4 regions of the Enterococcus sp. AMC1252 genome follow, and region 2 is predicted to be linked to each of the others. Evidence: riboswitches for the same ligand, from Rfam matches in the RefSeq annotation. Region 2 holds a riboswitch; each other region holds the start of a gene.
The links. Region 2 has a riboswitch for magnesium ahead of mgtA (magnesium-translocating P-type ATPase). Riboswitches for the same ligand answer to the same signal wherever they lie in the genome.

Region 1 (8,400 bases), 1.5 Mb from region 2:
TGGAAAAAAATGCTGACTCTACATATAATTTGGATCTTTCGTTTAAAGGAACCGCAGTTGCAGATGTTGGTTTAGTATCACCAAAAGTCATTGTTTTTGCGATTCCAGAAGAATTACGTGGGAAAATAGAAGGACCTATTATGATCAATGCCAATGCTAAATTGCTCCCAATCGTTCCAGGGGATGTCCCGGTGGTCAAAGATTTGGTATTAAAAGTAGGTGGGCTTGTGACTAGATTACTAGGATTAGCTAAGCCTTTAGGTTTGCAACTTGATTCTCTTGAAAAAGCTTTTGAAGGTCTGAACACTCTTCAAGATTTAGGCAGTTATCAAGCCACCGTTGAAGGGAAATTATCACCAGACGGGAAATATGTGATGGTTGATTTTACAGATGGGCTAGGACAATATGTCCGTACAACGTACGCTAAATTATTTGAACCATTGAAAGAAGCAGTTGCTGGACTAAAATTTACTGGACTGTTGGCTATCTTGAATCCCGTTCTGGAATTATTAAAACCAGTTGTTAATAGTTTGCTTGATCTTGTAGGGAAAATAGCAAATGGAACGTCTGATGTGTTGACCCAAGCGTTGCAAGCTAATGTTCTTGGAGATGTGGACTTCAATTTTACTACTAAAGTTTCTGATGTAACAGCTGAGAAAGCAAAAGTCACTGCGATGGCAGTTAATAAGCCGGTAATTGATTTAGAATTACTAAATACGATTCACGCAAATGGTGATGCAATCAATCTTTATTTCGATAAGGTGGAAGAGGATCCATTAGTGGACTATCCGATTGCTAAACCTATTGTTGAAGATGTTATAGAAGGTGCAACTAGTCTTAACGGAAGTGTGACCATAGCAAAACCCATTCCAGAAGGTACAACGTTTAAAGCCAAAGTTGAATTACCAGAAGGAACAATATTATCAAGAGCGGTCAATGAAGATGGTACTTTTATGGTTTCGTTTGGTGACTATGTACCTAAAGGAAACGATCAATTAAGAATAGTGATCGAAGCAAGTGTTGATAAATATACTAAAAACAGTGAAGCAACAATCAAGCAAGTAATAGCAGACCCTTTTATTCACTATCCGATTGCTAAACCTGTTGTGGGTGATATTGTAGAAGGTGTAGATAAGCTTAGTGGAAATGTAGTTATTGCTCAGCCAATACCAGATGGTGTGACTTTTAAAACAATAGTTGAGTTACCAAATGGAGCCAAGCTGACTGGACCTGTAGATGTGGATGGAAACTTTACGATTTTATTCGGTGACTATCAACCGCAGAGCAATGATCAATTAAACATTATGATTGAAGCAAGTAATGGAAAGCAGACAAGAGTCGGTGAAACGACAATCAAACAAGTATTACCTGATCCGTTTTTACATTATGTTGTTGCCAAACCTGAAATTGAAGATATTTTGGAAGGGATGCCAAGTCTTAATGGCAAAGTTGAGCTAGCTCAGCCAGTGCCAAGTGATGTGGTGTTTACAGCTAAAGTCTTGTTGCCAGATGGAATTACCTTAACTGGGGCGATCAATGGAGATGGAAGCTTTACGATTCCATTTGGTAAATATCAGCCTCAAGGGAATGATCAGTTACAAATAATGATTGAAGCTAGCGACGGTAAGCGAACGAAAGTCAGTGAGCCTGAAATCAAACAAGTGATTGTAGATCCATTGAAAAGTTATCAAGTACCAAAACCGCAGTTTAAAACTGTGAATGAGGGTAGTAAGTTTATCACAGGCTCTGTTGATACAAATAATCTTCCAGCAGGGACTAAATTATTTATCCAAGTTCAATTTCCAGACGGTTCATTTAGGAAAGTAGCGATTGAAGCCGATGGAACGTACTCAATTTCTGTAGCTGATAAAAATCTAAAAGAGGGAAACCCTCTCAGATTAGTTACGGTTGCAGAGCATCCGCTGTCATTCACAGGTAAAAATAGTGAAAGTGTAGTTTTTGCAGTAGGTAAGATTCCTTCATTGGAAGGGTATGTTGTTCCGACACCAGTTGTAAACCCAATTTTTGTTGGAGATACAATGATTAAAGGAAGCGTAAAAATGACTAATCCACCTGAAGGAACCCAATTTAAAGTTAGAGTAAGATTTCCAGGGAATGTATACGAAGAAACATCTGTTAACGCAGATGGCACGTTCGCATTAGATATTTCTAACCGTCAATTGACCGTTGGCACATCGATTACCTTTAATACTACGGCAACACTTGGCACTGAGACAGCTTCAAGCGGTAGAATAATTGTTTCTGTCGGAGCCAAATAAATAGATGCTTTACCAATAAAGAAAGGGTGTATAAAATGAAGAATTCAAGAGGTATTTCAACTAGTTCAAGCGTTTTATTATTATCGGTTGTTTTTGGTACGTTATTTTTAGGGCAATCTGTTTCAGCTGCTGATATTAATAAGGCAACTGATTTGGATGTCACTTTTACACCAGGTGCTTTAACGTTAGAAGCTGTTTCTACTATCAGCTATGCATCACAAACAATTTCAGTGAATGATGCTTCATACATTCCAACTAATCCAGATGCAATCAATGTCGTTGTTTCAGATGCTAGAGGTACAAATGCAGGTTGGAAACTGAGTGGAAAATTGAATGGGTTTAAAAATAGTTCAGCTGCAGATTCTTTACCAAATGCTAGCTTAAATTTTAAGAATACGCAAGCTGAAACAAATAGTGATGCTGATGCACCAACACCTGTCAATACAATCAAATTAACGAGCGGCGCTTCAACAGCATCACCGTTTGCAACTGCTGGAGCGGGTGCCGGAGCAGGAACCTGGACATTCACTTGGCCAGATGCTCAAAGCAAAGGCGTAACACTTGATGTGCCTGCTGCGATGGCAACGCTTGGTAAACACACTTCTACGATCGATTGGACATTGGCAGATGCGCCCTAGACTCAAAGTGTGAGCGAATGAGGGTGGAATGAGAACTCTTTTATTCCACTCTCTTTTTTCTGATTAAATTAAAGGTGTGATTTGGATGAAAGGATGGTATAGGTCAAAGGGTATTAAGATAGTCTGTTCAGTTGGAGTTATTTTTTTATTTTGTTTATTTAATACAAAGACGGTTTCAGCGAATGAAAAAAGTAATGAAACAAATAGTTTTTATGTACAAGCAATGATTCCTCAAAATCAAATAGATTTTAACAAATCTTATTTTGATTTAAAAATGCAGCCGGATGAGGAACAAGAATTACAAGTCAAATTGGTTAATCCGGAAGATGCCCCAATTTCCATTTCTGTCAATGCAATCAATGCCACGACAACAGAAGAAGGCATGATCGATTATACGGTAAAAGGGATCAAAGATAAGAGCCTAAAATATCCTTTTGAATCCCTCGTTAAAGTGATAGAAACGAATATTTCTTTACAGCCATATGAAACGAAAATTGCTCGATTTCATTTGTTGATGCCAAAAGAAAACTATGATGGCGTTACAGTTGGTGGATTGCGTTTTACCAAAAATGTATCTGAAAGTGAAACAAAAAATAAAGATGTGACCATTCAGCAGAGATTTCATTATGTTATTGGTGTTGTTTTGAATGAAACAGATGTTGAGATTTTACCTGATTATGAAATGGATTCCGTAAAGGTTGCGCAATCAAAACAAGGTAAGAAAATTTCTGTGATTCATTCGATTCGGAACAAAAATGCAGCAATTTCAAAAAAAATGAACCTAAAATTTGCTATCCGAAAAAAAGGAGAGGACACATCTGTAATCAAATTCGAAAAAGAAGCACTAGAAATGGCACCTAATTCTGTAATGGAATTTCCTGTACCGATTAAAAGGCAATTACAACCGGGAAAATATATCAGTAAAACTCAAATTATGCAAGAGGACAAAAAATGGGAATTTGAAAATGAATTTGAAATTTCGAGAGAGCAAGCAAAACTGATCAATGAAGAGAATAAAGATATTAAGGTTGAAAGTAAAGTACCCCTGTGGTTGATTTTATTCATTATTTTATTGGTTTTACTAGTATTGATTCAATCATACATTTTGTGGCAGAAAAAGAAACAGATTAAATAAACAAAAGACCTCGTCTCTACATCTGCGCTGTAGAAACGAGGTCTTTGATTTGTGATGATTGAGTCTTCTATTGCTTATTTAAGTTTAAATTTAACTTGGGTATTATCGTTGAATTGGCCTTGATATTGGAATTGTTTGTAGCTTGTACCACGACCTAATTTGTTTAAAATGTGTGAAGTGATTTCTTTTTCGCTACCATTTTTCAAGTCTAAACCAGCGATGATGCCTTCAATTTTATCTTCAGCAGCACTGCCTTGCAGTTGAACTTTGTTAGATTTGTCTTGGTATTGAGCTTTGATGGTACCGTTAGAATTTACTTGGTATTGTAATTGAATTTGTTGTCCAGTAGTGTAGGTAACTTGAATTTCTAATTTTTTCAAATCAGATTGTTCAGGTGTTTCAGGCTTTTCAGGAGTAACAGGTGTTTCTGGAACTTCAGGAGTCTCAGGAACTTCAGGTTTTTCAGGAGTAGCAGGTGTTTCTGGTACATAGTATGATTGTAAGCCAAATTCTGCTTTTTGATATCCTTTAGTAATCAAGATAACTTTAAGATGTAACTCTTTTTGATACGTCATTTTTTGTAATAAGTTTACTGATTTATTATAGTTTCTACCAAAATCTCTTGCGATCACAGTCGCTTGTGATGCACTATAACCAGCTGCTTCCCATGTACTTGCTTTAACTAATTCATTATAAACTGATGATACATTTGAACTAGTTAATGATAAACCCGTGTACTCTAAGATGTCCGCTTTATTGAATAAAGTGACTGTCTTATTATAATTTGATTCTACCACTGTTGCTGCGTCTGCTGAGCTTGACACCATTGCCAAACTAGCTGAACATAAACTGATTGTTAATCCTGCAAGCATCATACCTTTAAAAAATTTCATAAAAAATACCTCCTCTTTTTTACTACTATTTTATAAATAGTAGCTTGCCTATATTATTATCCATAGAAAATATAAAGTAAATATATATGAGTGATTTCTAATAATGTTTAGAATATATTTATTTTTCATGTAGTTTATCTAGAAATTATCTATATGTTTTGTTGAACAAAATCCTCTTTTATAATAGTTGGCGATTCGATAAATTAATAGTCTCATTAACTTTTCTATTTTGGTATAATATGTGTAGTAATAGTAGAAAGGATCAATAAGGATGAAAAAAGCGATAATTACCAAAACAGTCAATTTATTGGATGGAGGCTGCAATGCTTGTGGTATTATTGAGGATGAAAATTACACCTTGATGATTGATGAGCAGGTTATTCCATTGGAAGTGTTGACTGTCAATTCTATGATAACAGCCATTGCTTTAAAAAATGGCTACAAACGTGAATATCAGATGGATGCTGTCGATGATTATACGTTATATAAAAAAAAGGACTGTCTGGTAACACTGAAGGAAGAGTATGATTTTCTGACGTATTCAAATGATCGAGCGAAAATTGCAACAAAAGATCAAATTATAGACGAAAAAAAATTAGCAGAACAGGTAAATGAAATTTTGGTAGCTCTTTTCAACATAGAGGAGTTAGAGTTTTGTTTTTAAACTTCTCAAAACTTCAAAGACATAAGAAAGAGGTTGGGCATAACTGTTTAAGTTACTCCCAACCTCTTTCTTATTAGTCTATTTGAAAAAGCTCAGACATTCCAATTTTTTCAAATCGTTCTTGTGAGTCAGAAGGCTGTTCATCATGATCGTAGACCAATAATTTGAAATCTTCTGTTTTAGGGATACGCTCAAATGAATCACTGGCAATTAAGAGTATTATTTGCTGACAAAGCCACTCAAGAACTGTTTCGATATCTTGTTCGTCTTCTACCCAGTCATCAAATAGATGAAGCGAGGCAACCCGTTGATTTTCATCCCAGTCACTAGCATTATATTTCAGTTCTTGTATTTGGGCTTTACTGAGGCCTTTACTTGTATAATAATCGGTGGTTTCTTGCCAAAGATCTACAGTATTGAAGTAAAGGTTGATTTCACCTTCTTCATAAATAGTGCAGTCTAAAGCAAATACATAAAAAATTTCGTCAGAATGATCTAGTAAAAAATTATCGATACTATCTGTTAAAAAGCTGAAAAAGAATTCTTGTTGTTTTTCTAAAAAGTTTTCCATGCATATCCTCCAAATGTTGACTCTTTTAATATTGAAACAGATAAATCCTTGTCTGTCTATGTAAAGTTACTATTTGAGAAAAAACAGCTATTATTTAAGAAAATGTAAAGATTTTTTTAGTTTAAAATATTTGTTTTTCTGTAGGGCATCTAATAGAGCTATAGATGTAAAGTACTTTTCATTAAATAACATAAATATTGAAGTTCAGTTTCTATAAAATTTAATTTGACTTTGTGATTCGATACGATTATAGTTTAAAATGAATTAAATACTTGTTAGGTGAGGCTCCTATATAAACACAGGCTACTGCTCAGAAATGTCGAAAGACAGGTACGGGTAGGACAGAATTCGTCGAATTAAGGCGTTTTCCAAAGTAGCTAAAAGCAATGCTTTTTACGTTATATAGTGCTAAAACTCAACGAAGAGAAGATCATGGTAAGTTTATAGATAAGTGGCGAATGTCATGTGTTTAAACTTTGTAATCTAATCCCTTCGCTGAGTATTCTTGGTGAGGGGATTTTTTCTTTTACATGAGAAACCATTAGAGCTGTAGAAAGGAATAAACAATGAAAAAATCTGTAAAAATAGTGATTATTACCCTATTATCGATTCTTCTTGTGGTTGTGAGTGTGGGCTGTTATGCAGCTATATCGTTCCAAACGGCAAAAGAGGAGAGTGAATCAAAACTTCCTAATAAAAACCAAAACTTTACTGGTGATGAGCAAACGAGTGATAAAGAGTTAACCGTTATGGTCGTTGGGAATGATTCTAGAGATGATGATGAAGATCAGGGACGGTCAGATACGTTGATGGTCGCTCACTATGATGGAAAAACGAAACAACCTAAATTGATTTCGATCATGAGAGACAGTTACGTGACGTTTCCTGATGGCGGGCAAGATAAAATAAATGCAGCATACGCATATGGCGGTGCACAAATGACAAAAGATGTTTTGAAATCGAACTTTGATTTACCAATCAATTATTATGTTGTCATGGACTTTAAAGAATTCAGTGACATCATTGATGAGCTTTATCCAAAAGGAGTAACGATCGATGCTGAAAAAGATATCAACTTAGACGGTGTGGATATTCTGAAAGGGAAGCAGACATTGCATGGAAATAGTTTATTGCAATATGCTCGCTTTAGAATGGATGAAGAAGGGGATTTTGGCCGTATTAGACGTCAGCAGCAAGTGATGGATGCTTTGGTCGAGCAATCTAAAGATTTGATTCCAGTATGGGAACTGCCTCAAGTTGCTGGAAAAATGGTTGGGAAAATCGATACAAATGTACCAACAAGTTTATTGATCGATTTAGCGAAGGACTTTCTTTCTGGAAAAGTGAAGCCGTTAAAATCACTATCTGTTCCAATAGAGGGATCATGGAACTTTAATGATTATACCGAATCTGGTAGTGTAATCGAACTTGATGAGCAGAAAAATGCTCAAGCGATCCAGGATTTTATGAAAGATAAGTAAAATGGAATTATAAAAGTGAAGTTGATCTGTCTGCTCTTTTTATATTGAGCGGACAGATCATTTTTTTACATAAAATATATTAGCGTATCCCTATGCGTTAAGAGCAGCCTTATGCTATTCTTTAAGAAAACGGTTTATTTAGAAAGAAGGTTTTACTGTGAAAGTCGTAATCATTGGTGCTTCATTTGCTGGCGTATCGGCTGCTTTAGCCATCAGAAAAAAACATCCTAAAGCTGAAATTTATTTAATTGAGAAGCAACAAACAATTGGTTATTTATCTGGTGGCATCAATCTGTATTTTAATGAAACGATTGATTCAATAAAAACAGCTCAGTTTGTTTCGGAACAACAATTGAACGACAACGATATTACTTTATTATTGAGTGCAAAAGTAGTCAGCATGGATTCAAAACAGCATATTATTAAATATGAAAAACAGGATACAGCTTTTTTTATGTCATTTGATAAATTGATTTTAGCAACAGGGTCTAGTCAATGGTCACAGAAAATTTGTGGCAGTAATTCAGAAAAAGTTTTAAAATATAAATTTTTACCTGGCGTTTTAAACGCTATCGAGAAGTTAGAAAATAGTAATAAAATAGGAGTGATCGGTGGTGGTCAAATCGGTGGGGAAGCAGCTGACACTCTGCTAAAAAAAGGCAAAGAAGTTCATCTTTTTGAGAGTATGGATTACTTGCTATTTAAGTATTTTGATGAAGAAATGATTCAACCGGTACAA
Region 2 (8,400 bases):
GTTTCAGGATTTGATTATACTTATGGTCCAAAAGATATCGCAGATGTTGCTCATTTACCAGGTTATGCGAAAGATCGCTTTGAAGTGGTTACAGTAGGAAAAGAAGAGTTAGATGGAGCGAAAATTAGCTCGACACGTATTCGTGAATTAATGGAACAAGGTAAGATGGAAGAGGTCACTGAATTATTGGGTTATGTTTATGAAACGGATGGAACAGTTGTTCATGGAGATGCTAGAGGTCGTTTATTAGGCTTCCCTACCGCTAACATCAAAGTAAAGAGCACAGTGCGTTTGCCTAGAATCGGTGTGTATGCTGTGGAAATTAAAGTTGGGGATAAATGGCATGTTGGCATGGGTTCGATCGGTCACAATGATACGTTTGGTGATGGCCGTGAGCTAACTGTAGAAGTGTATATTTTAGATTTCCATCAAGATATTTATGGTGAGTATGTAACGGTTCGTTGGAATCATTATTTACGTGACCAAGTGAAATTTGATGGGGCAGAAAATTTGATTGTGCAGTTAAAACAAGATGAACAAGATACTGCAGATTACTTTTTGAACAATATTGATTAATCCTGCTTTAAATCTGATTATATTATCGCATTAGCAAGTTCCTAGTTTATAAACTGAAGAAGTAGCGATGCATTTGATTGCTGCTTGTTCAGTTTTATTGTTGTTTATGGAAAGTAGTTTCGCTTGAATGAAGATTGAAAGAGGAAACAATAGTATAAAAATTTGTAAAATAGCGAATCTGTTTACCTAGGATCAAAAGAAATTGGTATACTGTAAATACGATATTAAAGGAGAACTAACTATAAGGGGCATTGTATGAAAAAAAAGAAACGTGATAAAAGGAAAATAAAGTTGTTTGGACTTCTAACTTTATTTATACTATTTATTTTAGGTGGAACGGCTTTTTTTATTTGGTACTATTACAATCTAGATTATCAGGATAATTCTAATCCATCTTATGATGGGTATCGAGTTTCCCCAGTAAATTTAGAGGAATTTGCCATTAATTTTCGACAATCTGATGAGCCTTTATCAGCAGGAAGTCGTGTGAATTCTGAATTTATCGAGTCGTTGACGGATCCATGGTCGCAAGATGAATTAGTCAAATATCCAGCAACACGACCTATTTTTCGTTTACGAAATATGAATAATAAACAAACCATTTATAAAGTGATTGTAAATCTATCAAGTGTGAAACATATAGAAAAAGTTGAATTTCCAACTTTTGCAGAAGTGAATGGACCAAACGATTTGCAAATCCATCAAGCACAATATCATCCTAAAAGTAGTACGTGGGAAACTGATATTCCAATCAAGGAACATCAAGAAGCAGGACGATATCAGGTCAAACTATTGATTACAAAAGAAAATGGAAAAACTGAATTAGTTGATTTTGGTGAGTTTGTGGTTGATCAGCCTGGTATAGAAGCTGAAGTGGATAATGCAAACATTGGCAAAGGTCAGTTTGATGTAAATATTCAGACTAAAAGTGCTGCAGATATTGAAAAAATATTAGTTCCTGTGTGGTCTAAAGAGGATCAAAGTGATAAGAACATTTATGTGGGAGTCAAACAACTTGATGGCTCGTATAAAGTTCATGTCGATTATGAAGATTTTGATTTTAATAATGGGGTTTATCAAGCTAAAGCAGAATTAATCGCAATGAATGGATTAAAGGCTGAATGTGATGCCGGGACTGCTGAAATTGAATTGAGGCGTCCAGTTCGCATTCGAATTATGCAAGAAACAACACTGTTTCAGAACAGAAATTTATCTAAGTCTGCTAAACAATTACCCGCAAATAGCATGGCTTATGTGAAAGGAATCGTTTTTAATTCTGAAAAGAAAGTGTATCGAACAACGGAGGGCTATATTTCAGCTGAAAATATTGAAATTAGTGAAATGATGGATGATATTCGCTATGTAGCCCATCGCGGGAATCACAAAGTTGCACCTGAAAACTCTCTACCTTCTTTTCAACAATCCGATAGCTGGGGAATTGAAACAGATATTTGGTTGACAAAAGATAAGCAATGGGTAATCATGCATGATAGAACCGTTGATCGAATGACAAATGGTAAAGGGAAAATCAGTGATTTGACGTTAGCACAAATAAAAGCATTGCGAATCGATCAAGGATCGAATAAGGAAAGCTATTCGCAAGAGCAATTAGTTGTCCCTACACTGGAAGACTTTCTGGCGATCATGAATAATAAACAAAGTATTCCATTTATTGAAGTTAAAGCAAAAGATCTTGCTCCTGCTGATTATGATAGTCTAGCAAACCTAATTACTTCTTATGGTATGTCCAGTACAGCAGTGGTTATTTCATTTGATTACCCGAATTTAGTGGAAATGAAAAAGCGTCTCCCAGATACTCAAGTTCAGTTGTTAGCTAAAACTTTAGATGAACCAATGATTACTCAAATGAGTAGTTTAGGTGGAAATGCTGGTTTAGATATCAAGTATGAAAGTGTTGTTAATAGAGCAGATTTGATTGCTAAGGCTCAAAGTAAAGGCTTGTCGGTAAATTTATGGGGAGTCCCTCAAAACGAATTTAAGAAGATGGAAGCATTAGGGATAAATAATTTGACTACGGATTATGATTAACGATCGTTTAAGTTTTAATCTACGATCGTAACTTAAACGATTGTTATAATAAACCGTAATAAGCTAGGATGGAACTCTAAGAGTCCATCCTAGCTTGTTTTTTTCTGTAGATTCAATGAAATGAATTGCCAGTGAATGAAGCTAGAACCTGTTTCAATTTAGAACTCATATATTTATTTTTAAGAAAATATATTGACATCACTCTAAGCGGAAGGCTTTTGTGGTTGATTGAAGTGATATTCAATCCCTCTAAGTGGCACTCTAGATATTGTGGAACAATAGAAAAGGCATCTGTATTACTTACTGTATAAAGGATTAATTCGGTTGTATCGACTTGGCTATCATTTTTTTTTGAGCGTGTAGAAAGATTAGTCTGCATCCAATCATAAATAGTCTTTGTCTCAAGAAATTTTTGATTAAAGAAAACAAAAGGATAGTCATCAAATAAATCTAGAGTAATAGTTGAGTGCTCTAAAATTGGATGATCATTTCGCAGTATAAGTTGATATTCATTTGAATAAATATCGATTTTATTGATTGTTGACGGGATATTTTTTACAGAAGGAGCAATTCCGATGTCAGATTCTAAGGTTTCAAGGGACTTGAAAATATTATCTGAAACGATTATGTTTATCTGTAAATCTTGGTCCTCTTGAAGCAGAGTTGAAAGAGTGTCGTTTAACTTAAATTCTAAATCATTTAAGAAGAGAGACATGTTGATCGTCTTGGATGAATCTTTTGAAGGAGAAATATCATCAATTTCTTCATAAATATATAATAGTTCTTGCTTGATACGCCAGCAATGGGATTTAAGTATTTTTCCTGCTGGGCTGAGTTGACAGGTTGGACCGTTTCTATAAAATAAAGTAGTCCCAATTTCGTCTTCTAAATTGCGTATTTGTTTACTGAGTGCTGCTTGTGAAATTCCTAGTGAGTTACTTGCTCTGGTGAATTGCTTTTGTTCGCAAAGCGCTAAAAAATAGTTTAAGTGACTTAGCTCCACGGTATCGTTCCCCTTTCAAAGTATAAATTAAAAAATAAACTGAAGTTGATCAAGGAGTTCTTTGTGTGTATTGGAAAGCGGAAAACCTGAAGCGTAACCAATAGAAATATTTCTAAAAGGAGCATCAATGATTTCAATAGCAGAAACATTTAGGTAAAAAGGAAGTGAATCTACTAAAGAGTAAGGAAGAAGTGCTACTCCAAAATTTTGATCAACGAAGTTTAATATAGATATTGTTGATGGAAGTTCATAAGAACGATTTTTTTTAACTTCTGGATGGTTTGATAAGATCCATGAATCGATAATATTTTTTTCGAAAATTTGCTTTGAATAATGTATCAGAGGTATATTCAGTAATTGATTCGCTGATATTTCATTCAAATAGGCCAATGGGTTTTTATTGCTTGTGAAAACGACATAGGATTCAGAGAAAATCAATTCACTAGTTATTGCATCGTTGGTTTCTGAAAAAATACCAATTGCGATGTCAATATCTTTATTTTCTAGAGCGTCTTCTAAATTAGGATAATAGCTATAATCAAGTGAAACGGAGGGATAGCATTTCTGGAAATTCGTTAATACTTTAGCAATCAAATAGTCAGTGTCAGCCAAATTAGTCCCAATTTTGATGGTCGCTGTTTCTCCAGTATGAACAAGAAAGTTGATTTCAGCGATTGCCGTTTCGAATTCTTGAAAAATGACTTCCCCTCGCTTTTTTAACACGGAACCTGCTGGTGTTAGTGTATTATTGCCATAATCCCTTGTTATTAATTGCGCGTTTAGTTCCTGTTCTAGTTCTCGAATGTGGCTACTTAAATACGGTTGAGAAATACCCAGTTCCTCAGAAGTTCTCGCAAAACTTTTGTTTTTGGATAAGGCTAAAAAATAATCTAAGTGTTTTAGTTTCATGCTTTCCATCTCCTTCACTAAAAAACTAGTCTCATACAAGATAAAATAAGTTTTTCTAAAATAGTTCTTTTTTTGAAAAACTATATAAAAAATTAATAGTAAGAAAAAGGAAAAGCCCCCTTCCATTGGTAATAGCAGACCGATTGAAGGGGGCTTATCAGTGGAGTCTCCCACTGATAAGAAACGATAAACGTTTTGCTTATGTGCTGTAAATAGGTTATTTACTCGTACATTATAGTTTGAGAGACAAAGTTAAACCATCTCTTTTTGCTTATAGAAGTATTCCTTTTTGTATTCAAATATAGGGGCCAAAGATAAATATTTCTAGAGAAAATAAATCCCACTTCACTAGAAAAGCGAAGTGGGATTTATCAGAGTTTACATTGTAAAAAGGAGTATGGATTTATGCATAAACGAAATTGGGATGTTCGTCTATAGCATTATCATAACTAAAAAAGATGAATCAAACCATTCCTTTTTGTTTATACCTCTATTCTTTTTTTAGATGGTTTAGCAATGATTTCAAATAGGTTGCAGAACTATATACAAAAAAAGTTATAGTAATATAATTTTTTTAGTCTATAAAACAATAGCGTAAATCATTAGAATAAGAGTGTAATTCTTCTTGTTAGGTGAGGCTCCTATACAAACATAGGCTACTGCCCAAAAATGTCGAGAGACGCCAATGGGTAGAACAGGAATTGTCGAATGAAGGCTTTTCTTAAGGTAGCTAAAAGCAGATGCTTTTTACGTTGTATAGTGCCAAAACTCAACGATTATGAAGACTCACGGCAAAGCGTGCTGAGTTTTCAGTGCGCTCGTTTTTGTGTGGAAAGGATGTGGTTAATGTGCCAGAAGATAGTTCGATAAAACAGCAATCAACGAAAAGAAAAGAGGATAATCCAGATGCAAAAAGAAATGAAGAACATGATCCATGAAAAAGCCTACCAAAAATTAGCAAATCTATCTATTGATAAAGTTTTAGACAGCTTTTCCTCTTCGTGGGACGGGTTAAAAGCGAAAGAAGTAAATCGTTCAAAAGAGCAGTTTGGTGTCAATAAAATCACGGATGATAAAAAGAAATCAATTGTCTATACTGTTATAAAATCTTACGTCACACCCTTTACTGTTGTATTGATGGTTTTGGCAACAATTTCGTTTTTTACTGAATATGTTTATGCGGAACCAAGTGAAAAAGATATTGCTGGCGTTTTGATCATGCTTGTCATGGTTTTATTGAGTGGAACAATGACATTGGTTCAATCGGTAAAAACCAGCAATGCTGTCAATAAACTACAAAATATGATCCAAATCACCACAACGGTCACCAGAGAAAATAAAGAAATGGAAATTCCGATGGATGAAGTTGTTTGTGGTGACTTAGTGAAACTTTCAGCTGGGGATATGATTCCAGCGGATCTCCGTTTGATTCATGCGAAAGATTTATTTGTATCGCAATCGGCCATGACGGGTGAAAGTTTTCCAGTTGAAAAAAAAGTTAAAAATTTTGTTTCCACAAATAATAATCAGACAGATTACGAAAATCTGCTATTTTTAGGAAGTAATGTAGTCAGCGGTAGCGGAGTAGGAGTAGCAGTTCGGGTTGGTGACAACACGCTATTTGGGAAAATTGCACAAGATGTAGCGGATGATAAGAAAAAAACTAGTTTTGAATTAGGCGTGAATAAAACCACTTGGTTGTTGATTCGTTTTATGATGGTTATTACACCAGCAGTCTTTTTGATCAATGGCATCACTAAGGGGAACTGGAGTGAAGCGTTGATGTTTGCCATTGCAACAGCTGTTGGACTAACACCAGAAATGTTACCAATGATTGTGACGACTAATTTGGTCAAAGGGTCTAGAGATATGGCAAAAGAAGGCACAATCATGAAAAATGTCAATGCTATTCAAAATTTTGGTGCTATGGATATTTTATGTACAGATAAAACAGGAACATTAACACAAGATAAAGTGATTTTAGAATATCATTACAACACTTCATGTCAAGAAGATCGAGAAGTTCTGCAATCAGCATTTTTAAATAGTTATTTTCAAACAGGTCTTCGTAATTTGATTGATAAAGCAATCATTGAAGCGACTACAAAGGAGCTATCGATCGATGAAGAGGACTACTTTAAAATCGATGAAATTCCGTTCGATTTTAATCGTAGAAGAATGAGCGTCGTAATCAAAAATAGAAGATCAAATCAAAGCTTCTTGATCACTAAAGGAGCAATTGAAGAAATGTTGCAAGCCTGTTCTCATATCAATCAGAGCGGAGAGATTGTTCCAATAACTCCGAAAATAAAAAAACAAGTATTAAAAACTGTCAACGAATTAAATGAGGATGGTTTGCGCGTGTTAGCAATTGCAGATAAAGAAGTCAACAATCAATTAGATGACTATTCAGTTGGAGACGAAAAAGAACTAATCCTACAAGGATATCTGGCATTCTTAGATCCACCTAAAGAAACGGCATCAAAAGCTATCAAAGCGCTGAAAAATAATGGTGTTTCAGTGAAAATTTTAACAGGTGATAATGAGTTAGTCACTCGCTCAGTCTGTAAAGAGGTTGGGCTAGGTGCTGAAAAAATGATCAATGGTTCAGCTCTTGCTAGGCTTTCTGAGACTGAATTAGAACAAACGGTCAATGAATACAATATCTTCACAAAAGTAACCCCTGATCAAAAAACAAAAATCGTCAAAGCCTTGAAAAAAAATGAACAAACCGTTGGCTTCATGGGTGATGGAATCAATGATGCTGGAGCGATGAAGGTGTCAGATGTTGGAATTTCTGTCGATACCGCAGTTGACATTGCCAAAGAGTCGGCAGATGTCATTTTATTACAAAAAGACCTGATGGTTTTAGAAAAAGGAATCATATCAGGTCGCCGAGTATTTAGTAATACAATGAAGTATATCAAAATGACTGCAAGTTCAAATTTTGGTAATGTATTTTCTGTTATTCCGGCGAGTATCTTTTTACCGTTTCTCCCAGTGGCACCAATTCAATCACTTTTTTTGAATTTGATTTATGATACATCATGTATGTCTGTTCCATGGGATAATGTGGATGCAGAATATGTCGAAAAACCCAAAAAATGGGAAGCTAAATCAATTGGTTCATTCATGAGATGGTTTGGACCAACAAGCTCTGTTTTTGATATCGTAACGTATTTATTTATGTACTTTATTATTTGTCCAGCGATTTTAGGTGGTAGCTTCTTCTCGCTAACTGCTGATAAGCAACTGGTATTTATCGCTGTTTTCCATGCAGGTTGGTTCATTGAATCACTATGGTCACAAATGTTAGTGCTTCATGTATTGAGAACCCCTAAGATTCCTTTTCTTCAAAGCAGAGCATCTGGCATTTTAACATTGGTTACGTCAATTGGTATTTTACTTGGAACAATCTTACCATTCACAAATTTAGGTGCAAGTATCGGTTTTGCACCTCTGTCAGGAAATTACTTCTTCTATTTGATTCCAACAATCATCGCGTATTTACTTTTAGTAACAATCATTAAAAAAATATATATGAGAAAGTACCGAGAACTCCTATAACTGGGTGTAAAAAAGTATTGAAAAAGAGGAGCTATTAATCAAACAGTAAGGCAGTATCGAGTTTGCGATATTTCCTTGCTGTTTTTATCTTATAGAGAGTAAAGTAGACTATTTTATTACTGAATATGTTAAGATAAGAGACGTGTTCTAAAAACACTGTAAGTATAGATTGTTTAGACTAATAGAGCATACTAAAATTTAATAGAAGAAAGTCAAAATAGATAAGTGAGATACTTTATTGAGATTCCTTTACTAATAAAAATGGAGCGACTTCTATGAATTGGAGGAAAAAAATT
Region 3 (8,400 bases), 790 kb from region 2:
TTCATTCGCACGTAATCCAGCTAATGCATCTGCTACGGGAGATGTTTCAAAACCAATTGTTGAGACATTTTTAAAATCTACTTTATATGACATATTGGCTCCTCTTTTCTTTTTTGTATAGGAATATTATATGTAAAGAATACATGAATGACAAATAATATAATTGAATGCATCTTCTTGAAGTTGTCTTTACTCTGAATACAATTGATAAAATAAGTTGTAAATTTATCGATCATTTACTATAGTTAGAATAGTTAGTTTGCGATAAAGTGAACAATAATTTGTATGTCTTAACAATTTTAGGAGGTTCCAACATTGAAAATCCTTTATATATCCATATCTGGTAATACACGTTCATTTGTAAAACGCCTTGTTTCATATGCTGCTACAGAACATAACACCCAAATAGAAGCGAAAGAAATTCAGGAAAACTCAACTCTTGATGACGAGACTACTCCTTTTTTCACTTTTGTTCCGACCTATTTAGACGGAGGAAATGGAGTCGACAATGGCGATACAGAGATTCTTACGGAAACAATGAGGGAATACCTGGAGTATCATGGGAATTTTCGTTATTGTTTAGGTGTTGTTGGTAGTGGGAATAAAAACTTTAACCATCAATATTGTTTAACAGCTAAACAATATGCTCAGAAATTTGATTTTCCTTTTTTAGCTGACTATGAACTCCGAGGTACCCAAGAAGATTTAGAACGTGTCTTTACCATTTTAGCGGCGTCTGTTATTAACATTAAAAAAACATAAACTCAATCACAAGCAAGACTCCTCTATCTCTTCATTAATGTGATGGAGAGATTTTTTCAATGAAATTTCCACTTTGTTTCATCATAACCGCTCGCTTCACCAACACTGATATAATTCAGTATGCCTCCACCCCAGAAATAAGTGTTGATTGGAACACCGTTATGAAAAATTTTATAGTAGCCATCGCCTTTGTCAACAATTACAAATCGTTGTGCATTACTTTTAGCATCCAAATAAATATAGCCTCTAGAAGAAAAGTTCCAATAATCATAACCGCTTGTATAGGGATTGGCAGATCTGATTGTATAGATATTGAACCCTTTGTGATCTAAATAAACGCCATCACTACTAGTCCCTAAAACAGCATATTCCCAATTGCCAACTTCAGGCGTTCCTCTAAAATTCCCTTTAAAATCACCATTCATTGTGTAGGCACTCATCTTCACTTTTTTTTCCAGTTGGTAGTGCTGCGTACCCAGTTACTCCAAAATATAAACTTGCACCAATCAAACTGCTAAGCAATACGACTATTGCTATTCCTTTTTTGAGTCTTAAGTTTTTTACTATCCTTTTCATTTTCTACCACCTTATCTTTTATTGAAAGTAATTTCACAAGTTAATCATAAGTTAGTTGATTAAAAAAAATAGATCATATTCGTTTTTACAAAACACAAAAATGACCGCCTTCTTTAAATCATCTATAAAATCTTTCAATAAACTTTTTTTAAGCCTCATACAATCACAATACATTCTCAGCTCCTCTAAATTCCTCAAAACTCTAGTCATTATTGTTAAGTCGAAGGATTATTTTGATCAGTTGTTCAACAATAAAAAGAGAATGCTGCAATCAACATTCTCTTTTTGTTTTAATTCAGTTTTTTTACAATAACTCTTTTCTCAATTCCTCATCTGTTCGAGTAGACAAATATTTAGGTGCAATATCTAAAACAGTATATGCCCCAAATTGTTTTTCCTTAGCCAAACGAACACACGCTCTTGCATAAGCAACTAAAACACTTGCAGTAAATTCAGGATTACTTTCCAGCTGTAAATTATATTCAATGACTTGTTTGGTATTTTCGTGTGTTGTTCCTGTATGCAGGACAGTCCCACCATGGGGCATCGCTTTATGGTTTTGATCCAATTCAGACTGAGAAATGAAATGAACCTCCGTATCATAATCCACAAAGTAATTCGGCATTGCAATGATTTCTTCACGAATTTTTCCTGCTCTCGATTCATCTTCAAGTACGACAAAACATTCTCTAAAATGTTTATCCCGAGTAGTCAAATCCAATTGTTCCCCTGCTTTAAGCTTTTCAATAACATCATTATTTGGAATTGTATATTGAACGGCATCTATCACGCCGTCGATTCTTCTTAGTGCATCAGAGTGCCCTTGACTGACCCCTTTACCCCAAAAGGTATTCGTCTGCCCAACTGGCAAAATACTTTGAGCATACAAGCGATTCAAACTAAACAACCCTGGATCCCATCCCGTTGAAATAATTGATGTTGTTTGATTTTCTTTGGCTACTTGATCTACTTTAGCAAAATGTTCCGGGATTTTAGCGTGCGTATCAAAACTATCGATCGTGTTGAATAAATGAGCCCATTCTGGTGTTTGTGTAGGTAAATCTGTCGCTGACCCACCACAAAGAATACAGACATCAATTTCGCCTTTTTTCCGTTTCAGCTGGTCCATCGTAAATGTTTCAGCACCTTCTGTTTCCACGGTTTTAGGAGCTCTTCTTGTAAAAACCCCCACTAATTCCATATCTTTATTTTGTTTTATCGAACGTTCAACCCCGCGTCCAAGGTTTCCGTATCCGATGATTGCTACTTTTATCATACTAACATTCCTCCACTTCTATAAATCAGATTATACCAAAAGAAAAAGACATCTGACAATTGGAAGTTGAAAAAAATGAGCTGGTTTCTTTACTGCTCTACTATATTCAATTGTTTCTTTAATTCAGTCATGATTTTTTGTTTCTCCTCATCGGAAATACTCTGATATGAAATCCCTTCTTCTCCAGTAAAACCATCTCCAGTAAATCCTTCACCTTGCATTTGATAACTTTCAATGTTCTCTAAGGCTTTCTGATAATTTTTCATCAAGAGCGTCATTTGATCTAGTGTCATATCCGTTTGACCATTTTCACCTATGACATTCAGTAACTCTTGATAGCGAAACACACTTTTCATCGAAGTTAATTCTTTAGTAAGTTGAATCGTTACTTCTCGTTGTCTTTTTTGTCTGCCATAATCGCCTAAAGGGTCTTCATAGCGCATTCTCGCATACTGTAATGTTTCCCAACCCCCTAGATGCTGTTCACCTTTTGGATAATGAATTCCTTCTGCATCAAACTCAAAATCATTGTTGACCGTAACGCCGCCAACTGCATCACTTAAAGCAGCTAATCCATCCATATTGATCACAAAATAATGATTGATTGGGATATCTAAGTAATGCTCAACTGTATTGATCATCATCTCGTCACCACCAAATGAATGGGCATGATTGATTTTGTCATATACACCATCTTTTCCAACAATTTCGACATAAGCATCTCTAGGAATACTGGTGATCGTCGTTTTCTTTAGTTGATTATTGACGGTCACAACCATGATTGTATTTGCACGAAAATCTGTTTTACGCTTAGAATCATTTGCGATGCCTAAAAGTAAGAAACTAACCGGCTCACTATTTCCTAACTCTGCTGGTTTTGTTTTTCGATTTAGTGGTTGATACATTTTATCAGCAGTTTTTTGGACTTTTTGATATACCGTAGCACCATAAACGGAAGCTCCAGCAACGAGCAATAAAAGCAATGATAGGGCACCTAAAATAGTTCTCTGGATGAACCTTTTTTTAGCATTAGAGGTCGAAAATTCCCTATTAAGATACACTCTTTGTAAGAAGGCAAAAGAAATATTTACCCAAGCATAACTTAAAAGAAAACCTGCAATCACATCACTCGGAAAATGAACTCGTAAGTAAATTCGACTCAAGCCAATCAAAAGAACATAACCAATTAAAGTATTTTTTAAAGACGTTTTCTTTAAATAAACAGTTTGTATAATCAAAATCATCGAACAAGCTAAACACATGGCTAAAAGCGAATGACCACTAGGAAAACTATATGAAGTTCGTTCAGCTAACTGCTCCACATTTGGTCGCTGTCTCGCAACAAGCTGCTTCAAAATAAACCCAAAAACACTGACTACTAAAACATTGCTGATCAGCCAAACCGCCAATACTTTATGTTTATTTCGCCAAAGTATAAATGAAACTATAAGGCACACAATAAAAATCGGTACGATCGTAGCACTTTTGGCAATTAACTCCACAATATTAGTTAACAATTCATTAGGTTTCCAACTAAAGCGATAAATCGCAGAATCTAATTGAATAAACCATGGGACTTTTTTTACAACTAAAAAGGTTAGTAATGAAAAAAATACGACACTTAAAATGGCTGGGGTAAATTTCTTTTCTTTTAACGTATACATGCGATAGATCCCTTCATTCATATATTCAGTAAAGCAGTTACTTTAAAGGCATTTTATAAGCCCTTCTCACAGGGATGTCATTCAACTAAAAAAACGCTAAATGATTATAATTCCTAATTGATGGGAGTGGCTCATCTAGCAGTCATCTCGTCCACCATCTAACCACGTTCCAAAAATAACACAAACAGGTATTAAGACGACCTACAGTCGGTACACAAAATAGTTTTTTATACACCAAAAGAAAAAAGCCAAACATTTTTTTCCTAAGACGTTTGACTTTCAATCAATCTCATCGTCTGAGTTTTAGCACTATACAACGTAAAGAAACATTCTTAGCTATTTTATGAAAAGCCTTAATTCGACAATTCCTGTTTTACACATTGGCGTCTTTCGACGTTTCTGCGCAATAGCCTATGTTTGTATAGGAGCCTCACCTAACAAGGTTATTTATCTATTTAATTTTCACAATAATACCCTTGAAAAAAAATTTTTTCAAGTTGTTTTAAGACTCTTTAGTTTTTCTTAACTTTACGTCCACGATTTTATAACACTAATTTGTGTCTAGATAAAAAAAAAGCTGGAACATAACTCTATGAGTTACATCTCAGCCTCAAGGAATCCGAATAAACGGTGGGCGCAGAAGCAACTCCTTCTTAATTCTCGGAGTTAAACACTTCTGTCCCATCCTCTTCTTTCTAAACTTTTTTACTCGTCTAACTCTTCAAATTGTGAGTTATAAAGTGACGCATAATAGCCACCTTGCGCAAGTAATTCTTCATGTGTTCCTTGTTCTTTGATGTCACCATCTTGCATATACAGAATCTTATCCGCATCTTTGATCGTTGATAAACGGTGCGCAATAACAAATGATGTACGACCAGACATTAAGTTATTCATAGCTCCTTGGATCAACCCTTCTGTTCTTGTATCAACAGATGACGTCGCTTCATCAAGAATCAATATTGGTTTATCTGCCAAGATTGCACGAGCAATCGTTAATAGTTGTTTTTGCCCTTGGGAAATATTTGAAGACTCCTCATTTAATTCCATATTGTAGCCACCAGGCAATGTTTGGATAAAATGATTAACATGAGCCGCTTTTGCTGCTGCGTAAACCTCTTCATCCGTCGCATCTAGACGTCCATAACGAAGATTTTCCATGATGGTTCCTTTAAATAACCAAGTATCTTGTAAAACCATCCCGATATTTTTACGTAAGTCTGCGCGGTTAAAGTCTTTGATATTATGACCGTCGATTTTAATTGCACCAGATGTTACATCGTAAAAACGCATCAATAGTTTAACCATTGTTGTTTTACCTGCACCAGTAGGACCAACGATTGCTACAGTTTGCCCTGGATCAACATGAGAACTGAAATCATTGATAATGATTTTGTCTGGTGTATAACCAAAACGAACATGTTCAAAGTCGACCATTCCTTTAGCTTTATCGATTTTAACTGGATTTGGAACGGTTTGAGCTTCTTCGTCTTCTTCAAGGAATTCAAAGACACGTTCTGCTGCTGCTGCCATTGATTGAAGTAAATTCGATACTTGAGCCAATTGAGCTATAGGTTGCGTCAAGTTACGAACGTATTGGATGAACGCTTGAATATCTCCGACTGTAATCGTACCATTATAAGCTAAAATCCCACCAAAAATCGCTACTGCAACGTACCCTAAATTTCCGACAAAGTTCATGATTGGTTGCATCAAACCAGAAAGAAATTGTGATTTCCAAGCTGATTTGAATAAGACATCATTTTGTGTTTTAAATTCTTTAAGTGAATTTTCTTCATCGTTGAATAGGCGCACAATGTTATAGCCACCGATTGTTTCTTCTACTTTACCATTGATTACACCAAGATATTCTTGTTGTGTTTTAAAGTATTTTTGCGAATTTTTTACAACAATCAAAATCAAAATCATTGAAATTGGTACGATCAAAATCGCAATACCTGTCATTTGCACAGAAATCGATAGCATCATTATGATAACACCAATGATTGTGAAAACAGATGTAATCAACTGAGTGATTGATTGGTTTAGAGATTGACCTAATGTATCTACGTCATTGGTAATACGTGATAATACTTCACCAGTTGTACGGCTTTCAAAATAGTTCATCGGCATGCGATTGATTTTTTCTGAAATTTCTTTACGCATACGATACGTGATTTTTTGTGAAATTGTTGACATGATCCAACCTTGTATGATCCCAAAAGCAGATGCAACTAAGTAAAGTCCTAGCATAAATAGCAAGATCCCACCGATTTTGTTAAAATCAATGCCGCCAGTTCCTTGATATTTTTTGATTAAACCATTGAATAATTCTGTGATTGCTTGTGATAAAATTTTTGGACCCCAAATATTAAACACGGTTGAAGCAATTGCAAAGATCATTACAAAGAAAACGGGTATTTTATAAGCACCAATATAGGAGATTAATTTTTTGAGTGTTCCTTTAAAATCTTTGGCTTTTTCCACTGGAGCGCCATGTCCAGGTCCGCGTCCGCCACGAGGGCGATTTTGTTTTTGTTCTGCCATTATTATTCGCTCCTCCCTACTCAGCTTCTTCTATGCCTAATTCAGCATTGCTCAATTGTGATTGGGCAATTTCTTGATAGACAGTGGATGATTTCATTAACTCATCATGTGTTCCATGATCTACAACGCGACCTTCGTTCAATACGATAATATTATCGGCATGCAGGATCGTAGAGATTTTTTGTGCGACGATGATTTGTGTAGCCCCTTTGATATTTTCAGATAAAGCTTTACGCAAGGCTACATCCGTTTTATTATCAAGTGCTGAGAATGAGTCATCAAAGATCAAGATTTTAGGATTTTTCGCTAAGGCACGGGCAATTGATAGACGTTGTTTTTGTCCGCCAGAAACGTTCGTTCCACCTTGCGAAATTTCACGATCATAGCCTTTTTCATTTGAATCAATGAATTCTTCAGCTTGTGCAATTTCAGCGGCTTTTTTCATTTGTGCATCTGAGATATTTGCATCGCCAAACTTGATATTTGAAGCAATATCACCTGAGAATAAGATTCCTTTTTGCGGTACAAATCCAATGATTTCGTGTAACTTGTGTAAGCTCATTTCACGAATATCGATGCCATCGATTGTGATTCGTCCGCCCGTTACATCAAACAAACGTGGAATCAAGTTAACGATTGTTGATTTACCTGAACCAGTTGAACCAATCAAAGCTGTTGTTTGACCAGGCTTAGCAATAAAGTTGATGTGATGTAACACATCTTCATCAGCATCTCCATAACGGAATTCCACCGCTTCAAATTTCACTTCACCTTTGAAGTCGTGGTCATCTTTAGGATGCTCTGGATCTTTGATTGTAGGTTCTGTTTCAAGAACCTCTTCCACACGACCAGCAGCTACATTGGCACGAGGTAGAATGATTGAAACCATTGATAACATCATAAAGGCCATAACGATTTGCATTGTATATGTGATAAAGGCCATCATATCCCCAACTTGTAGTTGGCCGTTGTTCATATTATGTCCGCCGACCCAAACGATAAGAACAGAAATACCATTCATCAATAACATCATGACCGGCATCATAATAGACATTGCACGGTTAACGAATAATTGAGTTTTCATTAAATCAGTATTAGCACCATCAAAACGTTTTTCTTCAAATTTTTCACGAGAAAATGCACGGATAACAGGTAAACCAGTAATGATCTCACGAGAAACCAAGTTTACTCTATCAACTAAGTTTTGTAAGGCTTTAAACTTAGGCATCGTTGTTAAAAGTAGGCTTAAGACTAAAACTAAAACAGCTGCAACAGCCACACCGACAATCCAGCCCATGCCTGTTCCTGTTTGATAAACATTATAAATCCCGCCAATACCTAAGATCGGTGCGTATAACACGATACGCATGATCATCACGATCCCCATTTGCATTTGTTGAATGTCATTGGTATTACGTGTGATCAATGAAGCAGGAGAAAATTTCTCCATTTCAGTATTTGAAAATTGTAGCGTACGTTCATATTGTCCCACACGCAAGTTTCGACCAACAGATGCTGCTACTAATGAGGCAATCAGCCCAACGATAATTGCAGCTACAGCGGAAACAAGGGTTA
Region 4 (8,400 bases), 720 kb from region 2:
TTGATCCTTCTGATTTTGCTATTGATTAACTCTAAATAAAATATGAAATAAACAAATCCAATGACTAAACTTGTACTTAAAGTGATTATCCCCATCTTTACCTACCAACCATTCTATTTCTTTTCTAATCATTTTTATCGTGCTCTCCAGCGTTCAATCACTGATTTTAAAAGCCGCCTTGAGACTGGAATTTTCATCTCGTTTGATAAAATCAATTCACGTTCATTAGAATCTATTTCAACAATTTTATCCAAATTAACAACATATGATTGATGGCAACGCATAAAGTGACTCTTTTTTAGCTCAACTTCTTTCAATTCACCATAAAAACGTAATGAGCGATTTTTTGTAAAAAGCGCTAGGCGATGTGCTTCAGTTGTCATTACATAATAGAAATCTGAAATTGGAACTTTTATTTTTGAATGAGTGTTGTCAACGATTAAATAATCATCAACAACTTGTTTTTGGTTCAACTCTTGGTATTTTATTAGACATTTTTCAACTTCTATTTTCAAGACTTCAGGCTCAGTCATTTTGTCTATAAATGCTAAAGCCGATACCATATATTGATAAGATATCGGAGCAAATTCTGAATGAGTAGTTATAAAAACAATTAAGCCTCTCTCATCAATGGAGCGAATTTTCTTAGCAATATCAAAACCATGATATGTTGATTTTTTAATTTCAATATCAAGAAAATAAAGGTTTTGCGTTATTGATTTTGACATCTGTTCTGTAATTTGTTCCCCTTTATTCGTAACGTGAATTTCATCATAATCGATACCCTTTTCCTGACAAACTTCTCTGACTAACTTTTTTAATGCTTGTGCTTGGATAACATCATCTTCCAAAATAAAAATGCTCATCTATTTTCATTCCTCAATCAACTTATAGTTATTTTAAAAACTAACTCAATTATACAAGCTTTCTTACAAAAATACAGGTCACAATCGATAAAATAAAAACAAAGACAAAAATCCAATAGATAATTTTTGCCTCTGCTATTATTTAGTTAAAATTCGAATACGTAATCTTTATTTTTTACAACAACTCACCAAATCGTCTTACATAGAATTTTTTTACGATCATGACTAAAATCAAGTAACTAACTATCGTCAAACCTAACCATGCAAAATAATTTAATGATAATTCAGCTAAGCCTAGACTTTTACCAAATCCTGTAAATGGTAAAATCGTTCCAACGGCAATTCCTAATGAAGTAATCGTGGTTAGAATAAAAGAGGCCCGGCTTTGTATAAATGGCATTTTAGGCGTCCGTAATGTATGGATCACCAAGGTTTGTGACCAAAGTGATTCAACAAACCAACCCGCATGAAAAATTGCTATAAATGTCGCTTGTTGTGCTGGATCTAAGTCTTGATAGTTGCCACCAACCAATTGTGGACAGATAACAAAGTACATTAATAAATACGTCGTAATATCAAAAACTGAGCTAGTGGGGCCTAACCACGTCATAAACGAACCGATTTTTGAAGCCTCCCACTTCTTAGGTTGCTCCAAATATTCATCATCCACATGATCCCATGGAATCGACATGCAAGAAATATCATAAATCAAATTTAAAAACAGCAATTGCAATGGCAACATTGGTAAGAATGGTAAAAAGATACTGGCAACAACGACTGAAAACATGTTTCCGAAATTGGAACTTGCTGTCATTTTGACATATTTCATGATATTCCCAAAAGTTGTTCTCCCTGCTAATAGACCACGCTCAAGAACCATCAAGTCTTTTTCCAACAAGATGACATCTGCAGATTCTTTCGCAATATCTACAGCTGTGTCAACAGAAATACCCACATCAGCTTCTTTCATCGCAGGCGCATCATTGATTCCATCACCCATGAAACCAACCGTATGTCCAGCTTCTCTTAACACCTGAACGATTCTCGTTTTTTGTTGAGGTGTTAATTTCACAAATATATTATACTTTTCTGCAATCGTTCTTAATTCAAAATCATTCATTCGTGTGATTTCATTACCAATGATCAGCTCTTCATTGGCTAATCCAACTTGTTTACACACAGATTTTGTCACTAACGCATTATCACCTGTCAAAACTTTAACACCGACTCCATGATTTTTTAACGTTTCTAAAGCTGCTTTTGTCGTTTCTTTTGGAGGATCAAGAAAGGCAAGATAGCCGATTAAAACCATTTCATTTTCATCAGAAACAGAAAATTCATCAATCGTTGCTGGATTTGTTTTTTGAGAAACCGCCAATACACGTAATCCGTCTTCATTTAATTCTTCAACTGTTTTTAAAATTTCATTTTTAAGTCCTTCAGTTAAAGGCATAACTGCACCTTGATAATCAACGAAGCTTGAAATGTCCAACATTTCTTCTACGGCACCTTTTGTGATCATTTGCGTTTTTCCAGAAGTATCTTCGATCACGACACTCATGCGACGACGTTTAAAATCAAATGGAATTTCATCTACTTTTCGATAATCAGAAGGATCGATTGATAGCTCTGATTTCGCTACATCAATGATGGCAACATCCATTAAATTTTTCAATCCTGTTTGATAATAGCTATTGAAAAAAGCATGGCGTAATACGCGGCTGTCTTCTTTTCCAGCACAATCTAAATGATATTCTAGGATAATTTTGTCTTGGGTTAGTGTCCCTGTTTTATCTGTACATAAAATATCGATTGCACCAAAGTTTTGAATCGCATTCAAGTTTTTAATGATCGTTCCTTTTTTCGCCATGCTTGAAGCACCTTTTACAAGATTAGTTGTAACAATCATCGGTAACATTTCTGGTGTCAATCCAACTGCAACAGATAACCCAAAAAGAAAGGCTTCAACCCAATCGCCCTTTGTTAGGCCATTGATCAAAAATACTGCCGGTGCCATCACTAACATAAACCGAATCAACAACCATGACGTTCTACTAATCCCCACTTCAAAATTTGTTTGAGGATTTTTATTGGAAACATCTTGCGCTACTTTACCAAAAAGTGTATCGTTTCCTACTGAAACGATAATGCCTTCCGCGCTACCACTTATGACATTACTGCCCATAAAAACGATGTTCTCGTATTCTGTTTCAACACTATTCACCTTTAATTTATAGTCTGCTCTTTTTTCTACAGGATAACTCTCACCAGTCATAGCCGATTGAGAAACAAATAAATCTTTGGTTTTCGTTAGTCGTATATCAGCTGGAATCATGTCTCCTGCCGATAATTTTACGATATCTCCGCAAACAATTTCTTCTATTGGCAATTCAACTGTCTTCTTTCTACGAATGACAGTTGCTGTAACTTTTACCAAATTATTCAATTTTTCGGCTGCTTGATTTGATTTAACTGATTGAATCAAGGTCATAGTTCCACTAATCAAAACCATTGCTAAAATAATCAATACACCGACAAGATCACGATCAGCTGGCGGTGCAATCACATAATCAGTGATAAATGAAATGATTGCCAACGTAAGCAAGACAATTGTAAAAGGGGTAAAATAGGCTTTGATTATTTCAATGAACAATGGTGTTTTTTTACCATGTGTAATGACATTTTCTCCGTATTCTTCTCTAGATAGGACAGCTTGTTGATGTGTTAATCCTCCTTTTGAAGCGTTGAAATACGTGATGATATTTTCTATCGAGTTTCTTGCAAAATATTCATAGGATTGATTACTCTTTTTTGTTACTAGTACTCTTTTCTCCATTTATTTCTCCTTCTTTCTAAAACTCTGATCACTGAAATGGTAACCGCTGCCTCTACACAATCGTTCATTCAATTTCAATGATTTGGTATTTTTAGGGGACGGACTAATGGAAAAAGAAGTACTGTTATCGGAGGAAGCTACTTGACTATACTAGAAACAAATAGACAATAGTATCCACATATTTTTAACAACAGGCTCTTTTTACATAAGTCCTTGATCATCTGACTACTGTCATCCATTTGTTTCCATCTCCTTTAGTGTTATATATTTAATAATTTCTGGCTTTCCTGCATTCTTTTTAGTATTGAGCTTTTTCTCAAATTTTTTTAAGATCACTTGACCATCTGAAAAGGAATTCCCGATACTACGATACCCAAAATGATCATAAAACCCCCAAGCTTGCTTGCGTCCAGTTAAAAATATAGATTGAAAATTCATAAGCTCTGCAAGGTTTTCAGCAAATTCAAGTAATTTTTTCCCTACACCAAATCCTTGATAATTTTCATTGATGGCCACTTGTTTGATTTGAGCAATTGTTTGGTTTTTCTTTGAAAGAAGTAACGTTCCCACAACACTTCCATCAATCATCGCTGCCATGTGAATATCCTTTTTTTCATTTAAGGGAACCTCCTTGATCCACGCTTTACCTGCAGTTGTTTTTAATAATTTATTTCTTAAATCTATTCCTGACCAATATTCTTCGCTGTTCCAATTTACGATTTTTACCCTCACTGTTTTACCATATTGATTCCTCCGTTCTTTTAGTTATTCATTTGATTGATTTCTATGACTTCTGATAACTGAGATAATTCTGAAATAATCGTATTTACTGCAAGTGTCCCATTCCTTGTTGCTTCGATTTCCAAAAATAGTCGAACTTTTTTTCCAGCTAAATCTGTACAAGAAAATTTAGTGAACGTTAAACAGTACTTGTCCAACAACTGGATAATCTCTGTTCTAAGCATAACTTCGCTAGTATTACTTGCAATAACGGACAGATAATGAACCGAGTCTGTTTGTTCCTCTTCTCTTTGAACGGTGTAGTCATCTATTTTGAACGATAAATTCCTTAACAAAATATTGACTAGCATTAAAATGATTGCACACACGACTCCTTCGATCACAAATCCAGCCCCAATCATACTGCCAACTGCTGCTGAGCACCATAAAGTTGCCGCTGTGTTGACGCCAGTCACACTAAATCCTTCCCTTAAAATCACTCCTCCAGCAAGAAATCCAATCCCGCTGACCACTTGCGCTGCTACTCGTGTTGGACTACTGTCGTCTTGAATCAAAGAAGATAATGAAACAAATTGACATGAACCGAATGTTACTAAGGTCATCGTTCTCATGCCAGCTAATTTTTTTCGCCACTGTCTTTCTGCCCCAATGATCATTCCTGCAAAAATACTGGCCATAATGTTTATTAAAAATTCATATCTTTGCTCCTTTCTTGGATTTGCTTTTTAATGGCGTTCTCTTGGTCTTTTCGTTCGTCAAGTACTGTTCATCATCTACTCTGCCTTTCGATCAATCATAGTGATTCACAGCATTTTTCCTGCGACGAATCTTTGATGAAAAAGCAAAAAACCTTCCGCCAAAACTCAGCGGAAGGTCATAAATAAGCGCACAAAAAAAAGCCTGCATGATCTAGTCGTTGAGTTTTGGCACTATACAACGTAAAAAGCAGAGCTTTTAGCTACCTTATGAAAAGCCTTGTAATCGACAATCCCTGTTCTACCCATTGGCATCTCTCGATGTTTTTGGGCAGTAGCCTGTGTTTGTATAGGAGCCTCACCTAACAAATCTATTTAGTTATCTTACAGGTGCCACTATACCATCGTTGTAAAACAAATGTCAATATTTTTTTATTTATTTCAAAAAATATTTTTGATTTAAGAGTAAAAAGCAAGTAACCACTACTACAAGACGTATATCTGTCGTCATCATAGCAGCGGTCACCTTATATTTATTAAATTTTTTCAACTTCAATCACTGAATTTCCGGCTACTTGTGGCGGAATCGACATTGTCATTGCAGGTAAACCGACGAGTGTAAATTTAATTTTATCTCCTGATTTCAAATCATTCTCTGCGACACCATCAGCAAATTGCTCTTTTGAGATATTCAGAATAACACCATCATTTTTCATCATACCAACGATTTTTTCTGGATCTTCGATTGCTTCAACTTCCTTTAAAACCAAACGAGTCGAATGATCCACCGTATCATTTTCTTTAGCATCTTCAACTAAAATTGCTGTAAACACTGATCTTGCTTGTTCATTGTTTTTAGATGTTTCTTCCGTTGTTTTACTTTGCTTACTACTCATAGAGGTTTTTTCACTTCCTTTTGGTGAGTCTTCCTTATTCTTCGTACATGCGCCTAAAGAAGCCAATGAGAAAATTGTTAGTATTGTTAATGCGATTTTTTTCATAGATTTTCCTCCAATACTGATACTTTATTATAAGCTATACTCTCTGTGGTAGTCCATCATCATCCTTTACCATCAAAAAAAGCCGTCTAGTAAATAGACAGCTAACCATTTCTACGATCATTCCCTGACATCGTTATTTCTTGTGCTAAATAGCGAATACGTTCCATGATTCGACGAGCCTTTAAAGGTTCTTGTTCGCCACGTTGCGTCACAGATAAGTGCTTTTCTAAATCTTTTAAATCAAGGTTGGATGAAAAAAACGTCACTAATTGTTCCTGCATTCGATATTGTAAAATAACGCTTAACACGTCATCTCTAATCCACGAAGTCATTGATTCTGCACCCAAATCATCAATCATTAAAACAGGTGATTTTTTGACAGCATCCAATTTAGGCCCAACCATATCTTTACCGATTGCTTGTTTCATTTCAACTGTAAAGGTTGGAAAATGAACAATCGTTGTGACAAACCCACGTTCAGCTAAGCTGTTGGCAATTGCACCGAGTAAGAAGGATTTACCTACGCCAAATGTTCCTTGTAAATAAAGACCTTTATGAAATTCTTTTGGATTAGAAGTATACTCGTTTAAAAATTTCATTGTTTCTGCCATGGCTTGAGCACGCCCTTGAGATGCTGTGTCAAATCTACTTAAACTTGCTTCTCGAACATCTTTCGGCATATCCATTGCTCGAACTCTTTTGCGAATCTCATCTTCTCTTTGTTTGGCAATTAGTGCTTCTGTTGGAACGTATGTAACATCAATATAATGGAAATTCAAGGTTAATTTAGGTTCATATCCAGGAGCGATCATTGTTGGGTCGTTCAATTGGTACTTGCGTTTTTCTTGAACAAACTCATATAATTTTGAATAACTTTTCCGAATATCATCATCCGTCAATCGTTCACGATTTTCCTGAATAAAGGTTTGGACATCGGTATCTTTCAATACAACCTCAACTAACTCATTATATCGCTCACCCATATCTCTGCTTTGAATGATTCTTGACATCTCTTTCCCTACATCTTCCATTAATTTCCACCACCTTTATTTAAAAAATCTTGAATTTCTTTATCAAGACGCGCTTGTTCCTCTTTGGATAATTTCTGCTCCTCTACAGGATTCTCTACCCAATCTGGTAAAGTCTCTTGACGAATCGGTCGATTATTTTGGCCATAGCGCTGTCTTGTTTGCTTTTGTTCTTTGCCTTTTTTAGCGATTTCACGTACATGCTCGATTGCCTTTTCAGGTGAGAAGATACCACTTTGCGCCCATTCATTAGCAATCCGATTTACATAATCAGCTTTTAGTGTTGGTTGTTTTTGAATATTGTAAACGTAATTGATCAAAACGTTGATTACGCTATTAGGCAAGCCAGATTTACTCACTAAATATTTGACCAATGAACGTTCTTGAGGCGTTGTATACCCCCCACGTTCATTTTTTAATGCCTCCAAATAATTGAGAGGGAAGTTTTTTTCGCTATCCATGATCATCTGGATATCTTGGGTTGAAAGACCATTCATTTTTAGTGAGTTATAGCGATAGGTTTGTTGATCCTCAGCAGATAAATCAACGGACTCATTCTTTTGAAACTCACTAATTCTTTGTTTTTTATCTGGATCATAGGTTCGATAGACCGCTCTTTCAAAGTCTTTGACATCAATCTTGCTTGTATAATAATCAAATGACTTGGAACAAAAATCGATCATATCCAATTCAGTGATCCCAAATAATTTATGAAAAACAAAAACTTCCTCTTTGAATCCATTGCTATTATCAGGCAATTTAATTCCAAGTTTTTCGATTCCTTGAACAAAATACGCCCAATCAAAACTTTCATCAACTGCACTGACGGTTTGTGCTGGTCGCGGATCGATAAAAGATTGCTCCATTCTGCTTAACTGCTCACTTTCAGAAATAATTTGCTCCTCTTTGAAAGTATACACATCTTTAAACCCAACTGAAATTTCTTCATAACCTGTTAAATTTACGAATGTTGGTTTAAATCGATCAAATAATTTATCTAATTTTCTTTGTCCTACACTGTTTAAAAGTGTCAATGACAAGACTTCATCTTTAAAAAAGCGTTCAGCCGTTTCAGGATGATTCAAGCGATATAAGAAATGCACACCTAACTCAGCATCGTTTTTAAAAAAAGTCGATAATAATCCGATTCCTTCTAACTTCTTTCTTGCTACTTCGATTTGTTTTATACTCATATCCATCATCGTAATCAAATCAGCATGAAAAAGTGATTCG

Region 1: another riboswitch for magnesium. It lies ahead of AC4BB5_RS04330 (LCP family protein); the one in region 2 lies ahead of mgtA (magnesium-translocating P-type ATPase).
Region 3: another riboswitch for magnesium. It lies ahead of AC4BB5_RS07595 (phosphatase PAP2/LCP family protein); the one in region 2 lies ahead of mgtA (magnesium-translocating P-type ATPase).
Region 4: another riboswitch for magnesium. It lies ahead of AC4BB5_RS07900 (MgtC/SapB family protein); the one in region 2 lies ahead of mgtA (magnesium-translocating P-type ATPase).

What each region holds. Positions count from the first base shown of each region.
Region 1 covers NZ_CM177097.1:932,422-940,821, forward strand. The annotation lists gene AC4BB5_RS04300 (adhesive domain-containing protein) at 1-2,279, shown strand, start outside; gene AC4BB5_RS04305 (WxL domain-containing protein) at 2,315-2,917, shown strand; gene AC4BB5_RS04310 (WxLIP family cell surface protein) at 3,003-4,052, shown strand; gene AC4BB5_RS04315 (YusW family protein) at 4,127-4,945, opposite strand; gene AC4BB5_RS04320 (DUF4809 family protein) at 5,217-5,609, shown strand; gene AC4BB5_RS04325 (hypothetical protein) at 5,683-6,180, opposite strand; M-box (ykoK) riboswitch at 6,445-6,613, shown strand; gene AC4BB5_RS04330 (LCP family protein) at 6,747-7,661, shown strand; gene AC4BB5_RS04335 (FAD-dependent oxidoreductase) at 7,819-8,400, shown strand, end outside.
Region 2 covers NZ_CM177097.1:2,386,174-2,394,573, reverse strand. The annotation lists gene ribF (riboflavin biosynthesis protein RibF) at 1-576, shown strand, start outside; gene AC4BB5_RS11345 (glycerophosphodiester phosphodiesterase family protein) at 832-2,625, shown strand; gene AC4BB5_RS11340 (LysR family transcriptional regulator) at 2,738-3,628, opposite strand; gene AC4BB5_RS11335 (LysR family transcriptional regulator) at 3,656-4,537, opposite strand; M-box (ykoK) riboswitch at 5,155-5,325, shown strand; gene mgtA (magnesium-translocating P-type ATPase) at 5,444-8,104, shown strand.
Region 3 covers NZ_CM177097.1:1,600,750-1,609,149, reverse strand. The annotation lists gene AC4BB5_RS07620 (DUF8821 family protein) at 1-93, opposite strand, end outside; gene nrdI (class Ib ribonucleoside-diphosphate reductase assembly flavoprotein NrdI) at 316-762, shown strand; gene AC4BB5_RS07610 (hypothetical protein) at 819-1,187, opposite strand; gene AC4BB5_RS07605 (hypothetical protein) at 1,177-1,338, opposite strand; gene AC4BB5_RS07600 (diaminopimelate dehydrogenase) at 1,643-2,614, opposite strand; gene AC4BB5_RS07595 (phosphatase PAP2/LCP family protein) at 2,704-4,278, opposite strand; M-box (ykoK) riboswitch at 4,560-4,727, opposite strand; gene AC4BB5_RS07590 (ABC transporter ATP-binding protein) at 4,984-6,825, opposite strand; gene AC4BB5_RS07585 (ABC transporter ATP-binding protein) at 6,842-8,400, opposite strand, start outside.
Region 4 covers NZ_CM177097.1:1,669,290-1,677,689, reverse strand. The annotation lists gene AC4BB5_RS07920 (GHKL domain-containing protein) at 1-95, opposite strand, end outside; gene AC4BB5_RS07915 (LytR/AlgR family response regulator transcription factor) at 135-866, opposite strand; gene mgtA (magnesium-translocating P-type ATPase) at 1,042-3,702, opposite strand; gene AC4BB5_RS07905 (GNAT family N-acetyltransferase) at 3,934-4,434, opposite strand; gene AC4BB5_RS07900 (MgtC/SapB family protein) at 4,464-5,120, opposite strand; M-box (ykoK) riboswitch at 5,345-5,515, opposite strand; gene AC4BB5_RS07895 (hypothetical protein) at 5,675-6,139, opposite strand; gene dnaI (primosomal protein DnaI) at 6,241-7,170, opposite strand; gene AC4BB5_RS07885 (replication initiation and membrane attachment family protein) at 7,170-8,400, opposite strand, start outside.